DNA from 3 places in the Micromonospora sp. NPDC050187 genome. Region 3 is predicted to be linked to each of the others. Evidence: riboswitches for the same ligand, from Rfam matches in the RefSeq annotation. Region 3 holds a riboswitch; each other region holds the start of a gene.

Region 1 (3,530 bases), on a different contig from region 3:
CGGAGTACCAGGTCACCATGTGGCTGCCGTACCTGGAGCGGATCGGCCGACCGTTCCTGGTGCTGCTGCGCGAGCCGGAGTTCCTGGCCCCGATCGCGGCGGCGACCCGCGCGCCGGTGGTGTACTGCCCGACGCTGAAGGCGATCGACGAGGCGTTGGTGCCCAGCCTGCGGGTGGCGTTCTATGTCAACCACGGCGCGAAGAACGCGCACTGCATCCGGTTCACCCAGCTCACCCACATCCAGATCCACCACGGCGACAGCGACAAGGCGCCGAGCGCCAACCCGGTCTCGGCGATCTTCGACCGGAACTTCGTGGCCGGGCAGGCGGCGATCGACCGGTACGCCCGCGCCGGGGTGCACATCCCGGCGGAGAAGTTCGTCGTCGTCGGCCGCCCCCAGGTGGAGGCGATCGGGGTACGCCGGCCGCCGGTGCCGATGCCGGCCCACCCGACCGTGCTCTACACGCCCACCTGGACCGGGCACCACGCGGACGCGAACTACTGCTCGCTGCCGGTGGCCGAGGCGGTGGTCGGGCGGCTGCTGGCCCGGGGCGCGACGGTGATCCTGCGGGCCCACCCGTACACCGCGCAGAACCCGGAGTCGGCACGGCAGCTCGCCCGGGTGGAGGAGCTGCTCGCGACGGACCGCTCCCGCACCGGCCGGCAGCACGTCTGGGGCACCGACGCGAGTCGGGCGATGAGCCTGGTCGACTGCGTCAACCGCTCCGACGCGCTGATCTCGGACGTCTCCGGGGTCATCTCCGACTACCTCTACTCCGGCAAGCCGTACGCGGTGACCGACATGGGCGTGGACGGCGACGCGTTCACCGCACGCTTCCCGCTGGCCCGCTCCGGCTACGTGCTGCGCCGGGACCTGGCCGACGTCGACGACGTGCTGGAGCGGCTGCTCGGCACCGACCCGCTGGCCGAGGCGCGCTGGGCGATGCGCACCCACTACCTGGGCGACTTCCCGGTCGAGTCGTACGCCGAGGGCTTCCTGTCGGCCGCCCGGGCGCACCTCGCGCCGGCCGCCGTGCCGGCGACCCACCCCGGCCACGCGGACCGGCCGGTCGGGGCGGAGTCCGTCACCGGCTGAACTCGGCTTCGCCTGTGGTGGTGTGGTGGTAGGAGGGGTCCCCTGTTACCTCATTTTGAGGAGCAGGGGACCCCTCCTACCACAGCGGCGGTTACTCCCCGCGCGAAGAATCAGGCGGAGTAGCCACGGGTGGCGGCCCAGTGCGCCAGGCCGATGGTGGTCATCCAGTACGAGCCGGCGGCGGCGTTCGCCGGGTCCGCGATCTTGACGGTCCGGCCGTTGTCCCGGTAACCGACCACGGTCAGGTAGTGCCCGCCGGGGTAGGAGTGCCAGCCACCGGCGACGTCGGTGGCCGAGCCGGCGATGTTGACGACGACGGCGTACCCGTTGCCGACGGCCCGCACCACGTCGGCCTGGAGCCGGTCCATCTGGGCGGGGGTGGCCGCGTTGCCGGGGATCGTCCGGGTCCGGTAGACGTCCCGGCCGACCAGGTCGTTGAGGACCCGGGTGGTGTCGGCGGCGGAGTTGGTGCCGGACTGGGTGGTGTTCAGCCGCTGGGCGAGGTCGTCCTGGCTGCGGACGACGTCCCGGGCGGTCAGCGCGATCCGGGTGGCGGCCGGACCGCAGTAGTAGAAGGTGGTCTGCTCCTGGTACTGGATGTCGAGCACCTTCGACGCGGGCGGCTTCGGCGGGGTGGGGCTGGCCGTCAGGTCCGGGTTCGGCGACCGGGTGGCGGCGGGCGACGCGGACGGGGTGGTCGGCGGGGTGGTGGCGACGGCGGACGGGCTGGCCGGGGCCGCGGTGGCGCGGTCGTGCTGCCGGGAGGCGGCGGTCGACCGGTCCGGCTCGGCCGCCGTGGCGACGGTGTCCTCCCGGTGTACCGGGGTGCCGGGGTCGACGAGCAGGACGCCGGCGGTGGACGCCGCCACCACGACCGCCGCCGCGGCGGCGACCTGGTACGACCGGCGGGCTCGGAACAGGTTGAACGGTCGCGGGACCGGGTACTTCACGGATTCCTCCACGTCAAGACAGGGGTGGAGAGCGGCGCACCCGGTCGACGCAGGGCGGACCGTGCGTGGGGTCGACGATGGCGCGGGGTGCCCGCTCGGACGGCGTCTGAGGGCGGACGCCGGAGTCAGTGCCGGCGGCGCGGACGGACGGCCGGCGGCACCTGGGCACCGTGGAGGAGCCGGGTAACGGGGGCGTGCAGCACGAGCTACTCCTTCCGATACCGCCTACCGGGTTAGCTGACGGATTCGGGCGGGAAAGATCGCCCTACCACGGGTCGGCCCCGCGGATTCACCCCGGACGTACGTGGGTCCCCGGCTCGTTGCGCACGATTAGGCGGGCCGGCGCGGTGTCACCCTTTGCGACCTACGACCGCGCCAGACGGGCCGACACTACTGATACCTCAATCCCCTGCCAACCCCCGTGAGCTGGGCAAACCGCACGGCACACCCGGAAGTCGGGCACATTAACGGGCTGACGTCGCTCAATCGGACGACCGGTTTTCCGAGTACCGTCGGGCGATTTCCGGACGGCATCGGCACAACCGCTCGCTCGCACTCGACGCGGAACGGGACGACCGGTGTCGAAGGTGCCGCGCGGCAGGGCGTGGCCCAGGTCACGTCACGATCCGGTCACGCTCCCGGCCAGCGCACCGCCCGAGGGGCGGAACCGGCCCCGCTCAGCCCACCCGCGCCGGTCGCCACCGGGCGGCGAGGCGGACCGCACCCGGCACGCGCCGGGGCTCGACCATCGTCCGGCTGCTCGCCCGGAGACGTTCCGCCGCGAGGGACGCCTCCTCCGCCAGGGACCGTGCCGCCGTCGCGGCGACCTCCGCCTGCCGCCAGGCCACCCGCTCCCGCTCGGCCGCCGTCCGGTACTCCCCCCGCCGCAGGTCGCGCACCACCCGGTGCAGGACCGCCTCCTGCACGACGGGGTGCAGCCGCGGATTCCACCCGCCGCGGCGGGCGAAGACGTCGCTGAGCTGCCCCACCGACAGGTCACCCCGCCAGTACGCGGCCATCGCGGCCCGGTGCAGGAACCGTTCCCGGGCGACGTACTCGGCCGGGGTGCGGGGCGTCCGGGGAACGGGCAGGGCGGTGGCCCCGGCGAAGCGGCGGGCGGCGGTCTCCGCCTCGTCGTACGCCCGCCAGGCCTGGTCGACCCGTTCCTGCGCGGTCAGCCACCGCTCCCGGCGGCGACGGGCGGTCTGCGCGGCACCGGCCGCGGCGACGGCCACCTCCTCGGCGTACCGGCGCAGGTCGGCCGGATCGGGCACGGCGGGGTGGAGGGCGGCCGGGTCCCCGGCGGGCGCGGGCGGGGCGAGCGTCGACTCCCGATCCCGCTCGGGGCGGGCCACCAGGACGGTGAGCACGGTCAGGGCGAGCACGAGCAGGGCGGACCAGATCGCGGCCGCCCGGGGCACGTCGACCAGGAACTCGTAGAGAACGACGTCCATCGTCGGCACCTCACGGGACACGGGAGCGG
Region 2 (3,530 bases), on a different contig from region 3:
GCTCGGCAGCGTCGAGTACGCGGTGAGCGTCCTGGAGACCCCGCTGGTGGTCGTGCTCGGCCACGACTCCTGCGGGGCGGTGCAGGCAGCCCGGGAGGCCGACGGCGCCGGGACGACGCCCCCCGGCTACCTGGGTGCGGTCGTGGGAGCGGTGGTGCCGAGCCTCCGCCAGGCCGCCCGGCAGGGCATCGACGACATCGACGGGATCGTCGACATCCACATCGACCACACCGTCGAGATGTTGCTGGAGCATTCGGTGACGCTCAACCGGGCGGTGCGGGAGGGGCGGTGCGCGGTGGTCGGCATGTCGTACCGGCTGGCCGCCGGTGAGGTGCGGGTGGTCCGCTCGGCGTCCGCCACCGAGGACGTCGCCCTCGCCGCCGGCCCGGTCGCCCCCTCGGCCCGCCACTGACCCGGCCGGTCCCCTCGGCCCGCCACTGACCCGGTCGGCTCCGGCCGGCCGCGCGAACGGGCCCCGCCTCCGGTCGAACGGATGCGGGGCCCGGGTCTTCGTGCGCGGGGTCAGAGCATGGACACGTGGACGTGGTCCGTGTGGTCGGAGGGCCCGCTGTACGAACTCCAGCCGGTCGCCGGGAACCAGATCTGCTTGTTCCAGATCACGTAGTAAATGCCCAGCCGGTCGGCGTTACGGACCAGGAACGCGGTGAGGTTGTTCCCGTACATCCGCTCCTTGTTGGTGTCCCACCGGCTGAACCCCGACTTCTGGAGCGACCAGTCGCAGGCCCGCCCCTTGGGGTGCTCGTACGGCCCACCCGGTCGGTAGCACCCGACGAACATGTCGAAGCCGGCCCGCTTGACCTCCTTGTACATGTGCAGGGTGCGCGGGGTGATGCAGCCGCCGGTGGTCGGGTCGTCCTCGGTGCAGCCCAGCGGACGCCAGTTGCCGTTGCTGTCCCGCCCGGGGCCGATCCGGGCGACCGGGGAGGTGGCGTCCACCAGGCCACCGGTCAACCCGACGCCGCCGACCAGGGCGAGCGACTTCTCCGCCTCGCGTTTGCGCTTCTTCAGGATGTCGGCCTGCTTCTGCTGCTCCAGCACCTCGGCGTCGAGCGCCTTCTTGGCTCGTTCCGCCTGGTCCTTGGCGGCGGCCACCGCGGCGACCTTCTTGCTGTTGACCATGTTCATCTCGTCCAGCGCGCTGGCCCGCTTGACGAACGAGTCGGGTGTGTTGCTCTCCAGCAACATGGAGGCGGGGCCGACCCGGCCGGTCATGTAGGACCGCACGGCGATCGTGGCCACCTGCGGCGTGAGCGCCTTCAGCTCGTTCTGGGCCCGCCGGACCTCCAGGGCGAGGGTGAGCTGACGCTTCTGCGAGGCGTTGAGTTTCGCCTGGGCCTGGGTGTAGCTCCGGTTCGCCTCCTCGATCACCTCGTTGAGGAGCTTCGGCTGCTCTCCGTCGTGCCCAGACGGGCTCGACGGCTCCGCCAGCGCCGGCGCGGGCCCGGCGGCCACGGCGAAGGCGGCGAGCACGGCCACGACAGGCTTCAGCCAGCGGCGTAGGGGTGCCGTCACAGTCTTCCCTTCCGTCGACCGCCGACCGGGTTAGCTGACGGGTTCGGGGCGGAAGTGGCCCCTACCGCTGACGCGGATGCACCCCATGAACCTGGTTCCCCGATTCGCCGGTGGGCGATTAGGCGGTGGCCCCGCTGGCGCCGGTGCGCGCCTTCGGCGGTAACCGGCAGCGAGGTTACCTGACAGTGGGCGTGGGGTTCTACGCCCGGATCCCGACCAAAAGCGTTATTTCCCTATTGCTTTCGGTCACTCCTGTCACATTTGTCAAGATCGTAGCAGCTGGTGGTCACGCTGCGCAGTGTCACCAGGGCGGATCCGTGTTCCCCGGGCGGCCCGGTCCGTGGCCGGAATCGGTGACCCCGGTGGCGGCACGGGGACCGCTGAGGGCGGCCAGGGCCTCGTCCCGCTCCCCGGCGGGCCGGGGCAGGCGGCGGCTCGGCGTGCCACCCCGTCCGGCGGTGGTCACCAGGGCGGCCAGGCCGGTGGTGATCGGTACGGCGGCGATCAGCCCGAGCGTGGCGACGATGCTGCGGACGATCTCCTGGGCGAGGAACTCGCTGCTCACGATCTCGCTGATCCCGCGCGTGTCGGCGGTCAGCAACAGCAGCAGGGGCAGCGACGCCCCCGCGTACGCCAGCACGATCGTGTTGACCGTCGAGGCGATGTGCGCCCGGCCGACCCGGGTGGCCGCCCGGTAGAGCTGGAGCCGGGTGAGGTCGGGATTGGCGTGGGCCAGCTCGGTGACCGTGGCGGCCTGGGTGACCGTGACGTCGTCCAGGACGCCCAGGGAGCCGATGATGATGCCGGCCAGGAGCAACCCGTGCAGGTCGACGTCGGCCTGGAACATCGACAGCGTGGTGGCGTCCTCGGAGCCGTACCCGGTCAGGTGGGTGAACGCGGTCGCCAGGCTGCCGAGCAGGCCGGTGAGCACCAGGCTGGCCAGGGTGCCGAGGACCGCGACGGAGGTCTGCGCGGTGACCCCGTGGGTGAGATACAACACCACGAACATGATGAGCGCGGCGCCGGTGACCGCCACCGGCAGCGGAGCCTGCCCGGCGCTGATGCCGGGCAGCACGAAAACGAGCAGGATGGCGAAGCTGGCCGCCAGCCCGCCGAGCGCGGCCAGGCCGCGCCACCGGCCGAACGCGACGATGGCGGCGGCGAACGCCAGGGCCAGCCAGATCAACGGCTTCCCCCGCTGGTGGGCGGCGATGCTGTAGCTGCTGACCGTCGGATCGGCCGGGTCGGTCAGCACCACCAGGACGATCTCGTCGCCGACCTCCACCGAGGGTGAGCCCGGCCCGGCGGGCAGCGCCGTCTCGACCTGCTGTCCGGCGTCCGGCCCGGTGTCGACGCTCACCGTGGCGGTGCCGCACGGCCCCTCCACCGTGCCCTCCGGGGCCTCCGGCGTGGGTGGGCAGGGCTCGGTGACCACCCGCGTCACCGTGCCGTGGTAGCGGGCCGCGTCCTCGCCGCCGCCCACCGACGGGGCGTCGCGGGGCCAGAGCACCAGCGCCGCGACCAGGGTCACCAGGAAGAGCGGGACCACGGTCGCGATCAGGACACGCCGTACCCGCGGCGGCGCAGCGGCAATGGGGCGGCTGTGGTCGTGGCCCATGCTTCTCCCAACGGTCCTGGCGTGGCGGGTGCCCTGGCCGGACCATTCTGCCGGCTCCGAAGTCGCAGCTCGCAGCCTGTTCGGCGGTCCGGCCCGGTTCCGCGCGGCTCGGTAGGGAGTTCGTCGGCACGCTGTGGAGCTGCCCCGTCCATGCGCCCACCGGTCACCGGCACCTCCCGTCGTGCCCGATCGGCAGCACACACCGCCGTCCGTCGCCCAGCCGCGCGTCACACCAGATCCGGGTACGCCGCGACTGGTCGTCCTCAGCGCTGAGCGTGGCCTCCCCGAAGTCCAGTTCCGGCACGTGCCCGAGGGAGTCGCGCAGCGCCACCACGAGGGCGACGGCGTACCCCCGGTCGGGCAGCGTCAGCGGCAGGTG
Region 3 (3,530 bases):
GACCGTGGCCAGGTAGCCGAAGCCCGGGCCGTACTGCTGCATGAGAAGGCGGATCGCGTCGGCGAGGCGGGGCTCGTCGGCGGCGAACTCGGACCAGGAAGCCATGCCGACATCCTATCGAACACCCGTACGAAAGAGCACTCCGACGCGCTGGTCACCCGCCGGATCGCGGGGGCTACGGCACTGGATATGGTGGTGCGATGCTGCTCTCCGACCGGGACCTCGTCAGCGAGATCAAGGCTGGCACGCTGGCACTGGAACCGTTCGACGCGAGTCTGGTGCAGCCCTCCAGCATCGACGTGCGCCTGGACCGGCTCTTCCGGGTCTTCAACAACCACCTCTACACGCACATCGACCCGGCGTTGCAGCAGGACGACCTCACCTCGCTGGTGGAGGTGCCCGAGGGGGAACCCTTCGTGCTGCACCCCGGGGAGTTCGTGCTCGCCTCCACGCTGGAGGTCATCTCGCTCGGCGACCAACTCGCGGGCCGCCTGGAGGGCAAGTCGAGCCTGGGCCGGCTCGGCCTGCTCACCCACTCGACCGCCGGCTTCATCGACCCCGGGTTCTCCGGCCACGTGACGCTGGAACTCTCCAACGTGGCCAACCTGCCGATCACGCTCTGGCCCGGCATGAAGATCGGTCAGCTCTGCATCTTCCGGCTCTCCTCGCCGGCCGAGCATCCGTACGGCTCCGCCGTCTACGGCTCCCGCTACCAGGGGCAGCGCGGCCCCACCCCGAGCCGGGCCTGGCGGAACTGGCGCACCTGGCCCACCCGCTGACCCTCCCCACATCCACCACCACCCCTCGTTCTACGGGTGATGGTGCGGCGCGCTCCGCTTCGCCAGGTGCCTGCAGGGTCCCCTGCTACGCAAAAAGCGGTAACAGGGGACCCCTGCTACCACCTCAGCCGGGGCGGCCGTAGCTGTGCACCGGGCCGTCGTCGGCCCGCTTCATCTTCACCGGCGCGCCGGCCCGGGAGGCGTGCACCAGCCAGCCGTTGCCGACGTACATGCCGACGTGGTGCAGATCCGAGTAGTAGAAGACGAGGTCGCCGGGACGTAGCTCGCTCCGGCCCACCCGGGCGGTCACCCGCCGCTGCTGGGCGGCGTTGTGCGGCAGGGCGACCCCGGCCCGGGCCCAGGCGGCGAGGGTGAGCCCGGAGCAGTCGTACGCGTTCGGCCCCTCGGCTCCCCAGACGTAGGGCTTGCCGATCTGCGCGCAGGCGAACGTGACGGCCCGTCCGGCGGCACCGCCCGGGTAGACGGCCGGGCAGGGGGCGGGGCGCAGGCTGGTGCCAGCGCCGTTGCCGTACGCCTCCAGGCGCATCTTCTGCAGGCGGGTGATGGCGGCGTCGATCTGCCGACGTTTCCCGTCCAGCTGGCGTTCGGCCTGGCTGAGCTGCGTGACCAGCCGGTCCAGCGGGGCCTTGCGGGCGCTGAGCTGGTCCCGCAGTTCGACCACGTGCCGGATGTCGGTCTGCTGCCGACGGGCGAACTGGTCGAGTAGTTCGAGTTGGTGGACGACGGTGGCCGGCGACGGGTTGGCGAGCATGGCGTTGAGGGCGGAGGCGTTCTCCCCCTTGTACGCCCGTACCGCGAGTCCGCCGACCTTGCGCATCGCCTGGTCGACCTGGCGGCGCAGCGGCTCGATCCGGTCGGCGAGTGCCGCCGCCTGCCGCTTTTTGGCGGCGAGCGCCTGCCGGGTGGCGTTGTGCTGTTCGATGACCGGTTCGAGGGTGTTCCACTCCCGGTCGATCTGGCGTTCGATCTCGGCGACCGAGGGTTCGGCGTGGGCCGCGCCGGCGCCGCCCGTCACGAGGACAGCGGCTCCGACGAGGACGGTGACGGCGTTGGTGAAGCGGGACCAGCATGGACGCGGCGCAGCCGTCGTCCGGGCAGCCGGGGCCGCCCGGACGGACGGTGGCCGCGGGGCATGGTGTGCCACCGGGCTTCTTACTCCTTCTTCCGTTGACCGCCTACCGGGTTAGCTGACGGGTTCGGGCGGGAAGGGAGCGCCCTACCGTGGTACGGATTCACCCCGATGGTGCTGGTGGTTCCCCGGCTCGCTCTGGTGTGGTTTCTCCTGTGGCGACGTGCGTCGGGCGACTCGGCGGTGCCGAACCGTTGCCGCCTCCGACTGGCGGCCTGTCACCGGCTCGGCAAGTGCCGAGGTTAGAGACGACCGTCGTCGATCCGCAACACGGTTCGCGGTAGTGCCACCTGCTGATTCCCGACAGTAACCACTGTGGGCGCCGTTCGTTGGCCCAGCACGAAGGGTCCCCGGCCGCTGGCCGGGGACCCTTCGTCAGGATCGGTCAGTAGGGGCGGCGGAAGCCCGCGACCGGCATGTGGTTGATGCTGGCCACCTGCACCGGCTTACCGGCCCGGGGGGCGTGCACCATGATGCCGTTGCCCAGGTAGAGCCCGACGTGGCTCAGGTCGCTGAAGAAGAAGACCAGGTCACCAGGGCGGGCCTCGGAGCGGCTGATCTCCTTGGTCTCCTTCCACTGATCACCGGTGAAGTGGGTCAGGTGGATGCCCGCGGCTTTGTAGGCATACTGGGTCAACCCCGAGCAGTCGAAGGCGTTTGGCCCGGTGGCGCCGAAGACGTACGGGTCGCCGACCTGCGCGCAGGCGGTTCTGATGGCGGTGTTGGCGTCGCTGCTGATCACGCCCTTGATGAGCGGGCAGCCGGGGGCGCTGACCGCAGTCTTCGGCATGGACGCCCGCAGCCGCTTGATCTCGGCGTCGATCTTGGCCTTCTTGGCCGCCAGGTCCTTCTGCTGCTGGACCTGGGTAGCGATGAGGGTGTCGAGCTTCTGCTTCTCGGCCTCGTACCTTGTCCGGATCGCCACCACGCCCTGGAGTTGCTGACGCTGGTGGGCGGCGAGCCGGTCGAGCATGCCCATCTGCTCGGCCAGGGTGCCCGGCTTGGCGCTGACCAGCAGAGCGCCGATCTCCTGCGACGGGCCGGTCATGTAGTGCCGGGAGGCCAGGGCACCGATCCGGTTCATGGCCATGTCGCTCTGCAACGCGAGCGGCTGGATCTTCTTCTCCAGATCAGCGGCCTTCTTCTGGTTGGCCTTGAGCCTGACGCGAACCTCGTTGTACTTCTCGATCGTGGGCTCCAACTGCCTCCACTGCTTGTCGATCTGCGCCTCGATCTCCTCGGGAGTGGGCGCGGCATGCGCGGGAGCAGCGAGCAGGCCGACACCGACCACGGCGGCGGCGGACAGGGTGACCAGGGTGCGAACGAACCGGCGCAGCCCACCCGGACGAGTGGGGAGCCGATCCGGTGCGTGACGCTGAGGGGGCAGGGTTGCCACCGGCACCGAACTCCTTTGGCGACCAGACCACCGGGCGCCCCGCGAGGGAGAGGATGGCGGGGCAGACGATCCACAGCGGCCGGTGCCCAACATTAGGGAAGCAACGGGGCGATATCAAGGCGAGGGGGTCTCGTATCACGCTCCGGCACCCCTGCGAACACCCACCGTGCCGACGCCGCCGACGATGGCGGTCAGGACATCGTCG

Evidence for each region. A riboswitch is a leader RNA that binds a small molecule or an ion and turns the genes downstream of it on or off. The one in region 3 is predicted to bind cyclic di-AMP.
Region 1: it holds a riboswitch for cyclic di-AMP, as region 3 does, so the genes downstream of both, ACIBJE_RS02980 (C39 family peptidase) here and ACIBJE_RS19150 (NlpC/P60 family protein) in region 3, are expected to answer to the same signal.
Region 2: it holds a riboswitch for cyclic di-AMP, as region 3 does, so the genes downstream of both, ACIBJE_RS11575 (coiled-coil domain-containing protein) here and ACIBJE_RS19150 (NlpC/P60 family protein) in region 3, are expected to answer to the same signal.

Annotation. Positions count from the first base shown of each region.
Region 1 covers NZ_JBITJH010000001.1:604,865-608,394, reverse strand. Annotated here, with positions in the region: gene ACIBJE_RS02985 (CDP-glycerol glycerophosphotransferase family protein) at 1-1,097, shown strand, start outside; gene ACIBJE_RS02980 (C39 family peptidase) at 1,208-2,059, opposite strand; cyclic di-AMP (ydaO/yuaA leader) riboswitch at 2,255-2,394, opposite strand; gene ACIBJE_RS02975 (hypothetical protein) at 2,725-3,501, opposite strand.
Region 2 covers NZ_JBITJH010000005.1:392,326-395,855, forward strand. Annotated here, with positions in the region: gene ACIBJE_RS11570 (carbonic anhydrase) at 1-412, shown strand, start outside; gene ACIBJE_RS11575 (coiled-coil domain-containing protein) at 523-1,533, opposite strand; cyclic di-AMP (ydaO/yuaA leader) riboswitch at 1,537-1,668, opposite strand; gene ACIBJE_RS11580 (YibE/F family protein) at 1,835-3,151, opposite strand; gene ACIBJE_RS11585 (hypothetical protein) at 3,315-3,530, opposite strand, start outside.
Region 3 covers NZ_JBITJH010000011.1:209,203-212,732, reverse strand. Annotated here, with positions in the region: gene ACIBJE_RS19160 (pyridoxamine 5'-phosphate oxidase family protein) at 1-105, opposite strand, end outside; gene dcd (dCTP deaminase) at 201-779, shown strand; gene ACIBJE_RS19150 (NlpC/P60 family protein) at 904-1,815, opposite strand; cyclic di-AMP (ydaO/yuaA leader) riboswitch at 1,957-2,083, opposite strand; gene ACIBJE_RS19145 (C40 family peptidase) at 2,315-3,331, opposite strand; partial or broken gene ACIBJE_RS19140 (CBS domain-containing protein) at 3,461-3,530, opposite strand, start outside.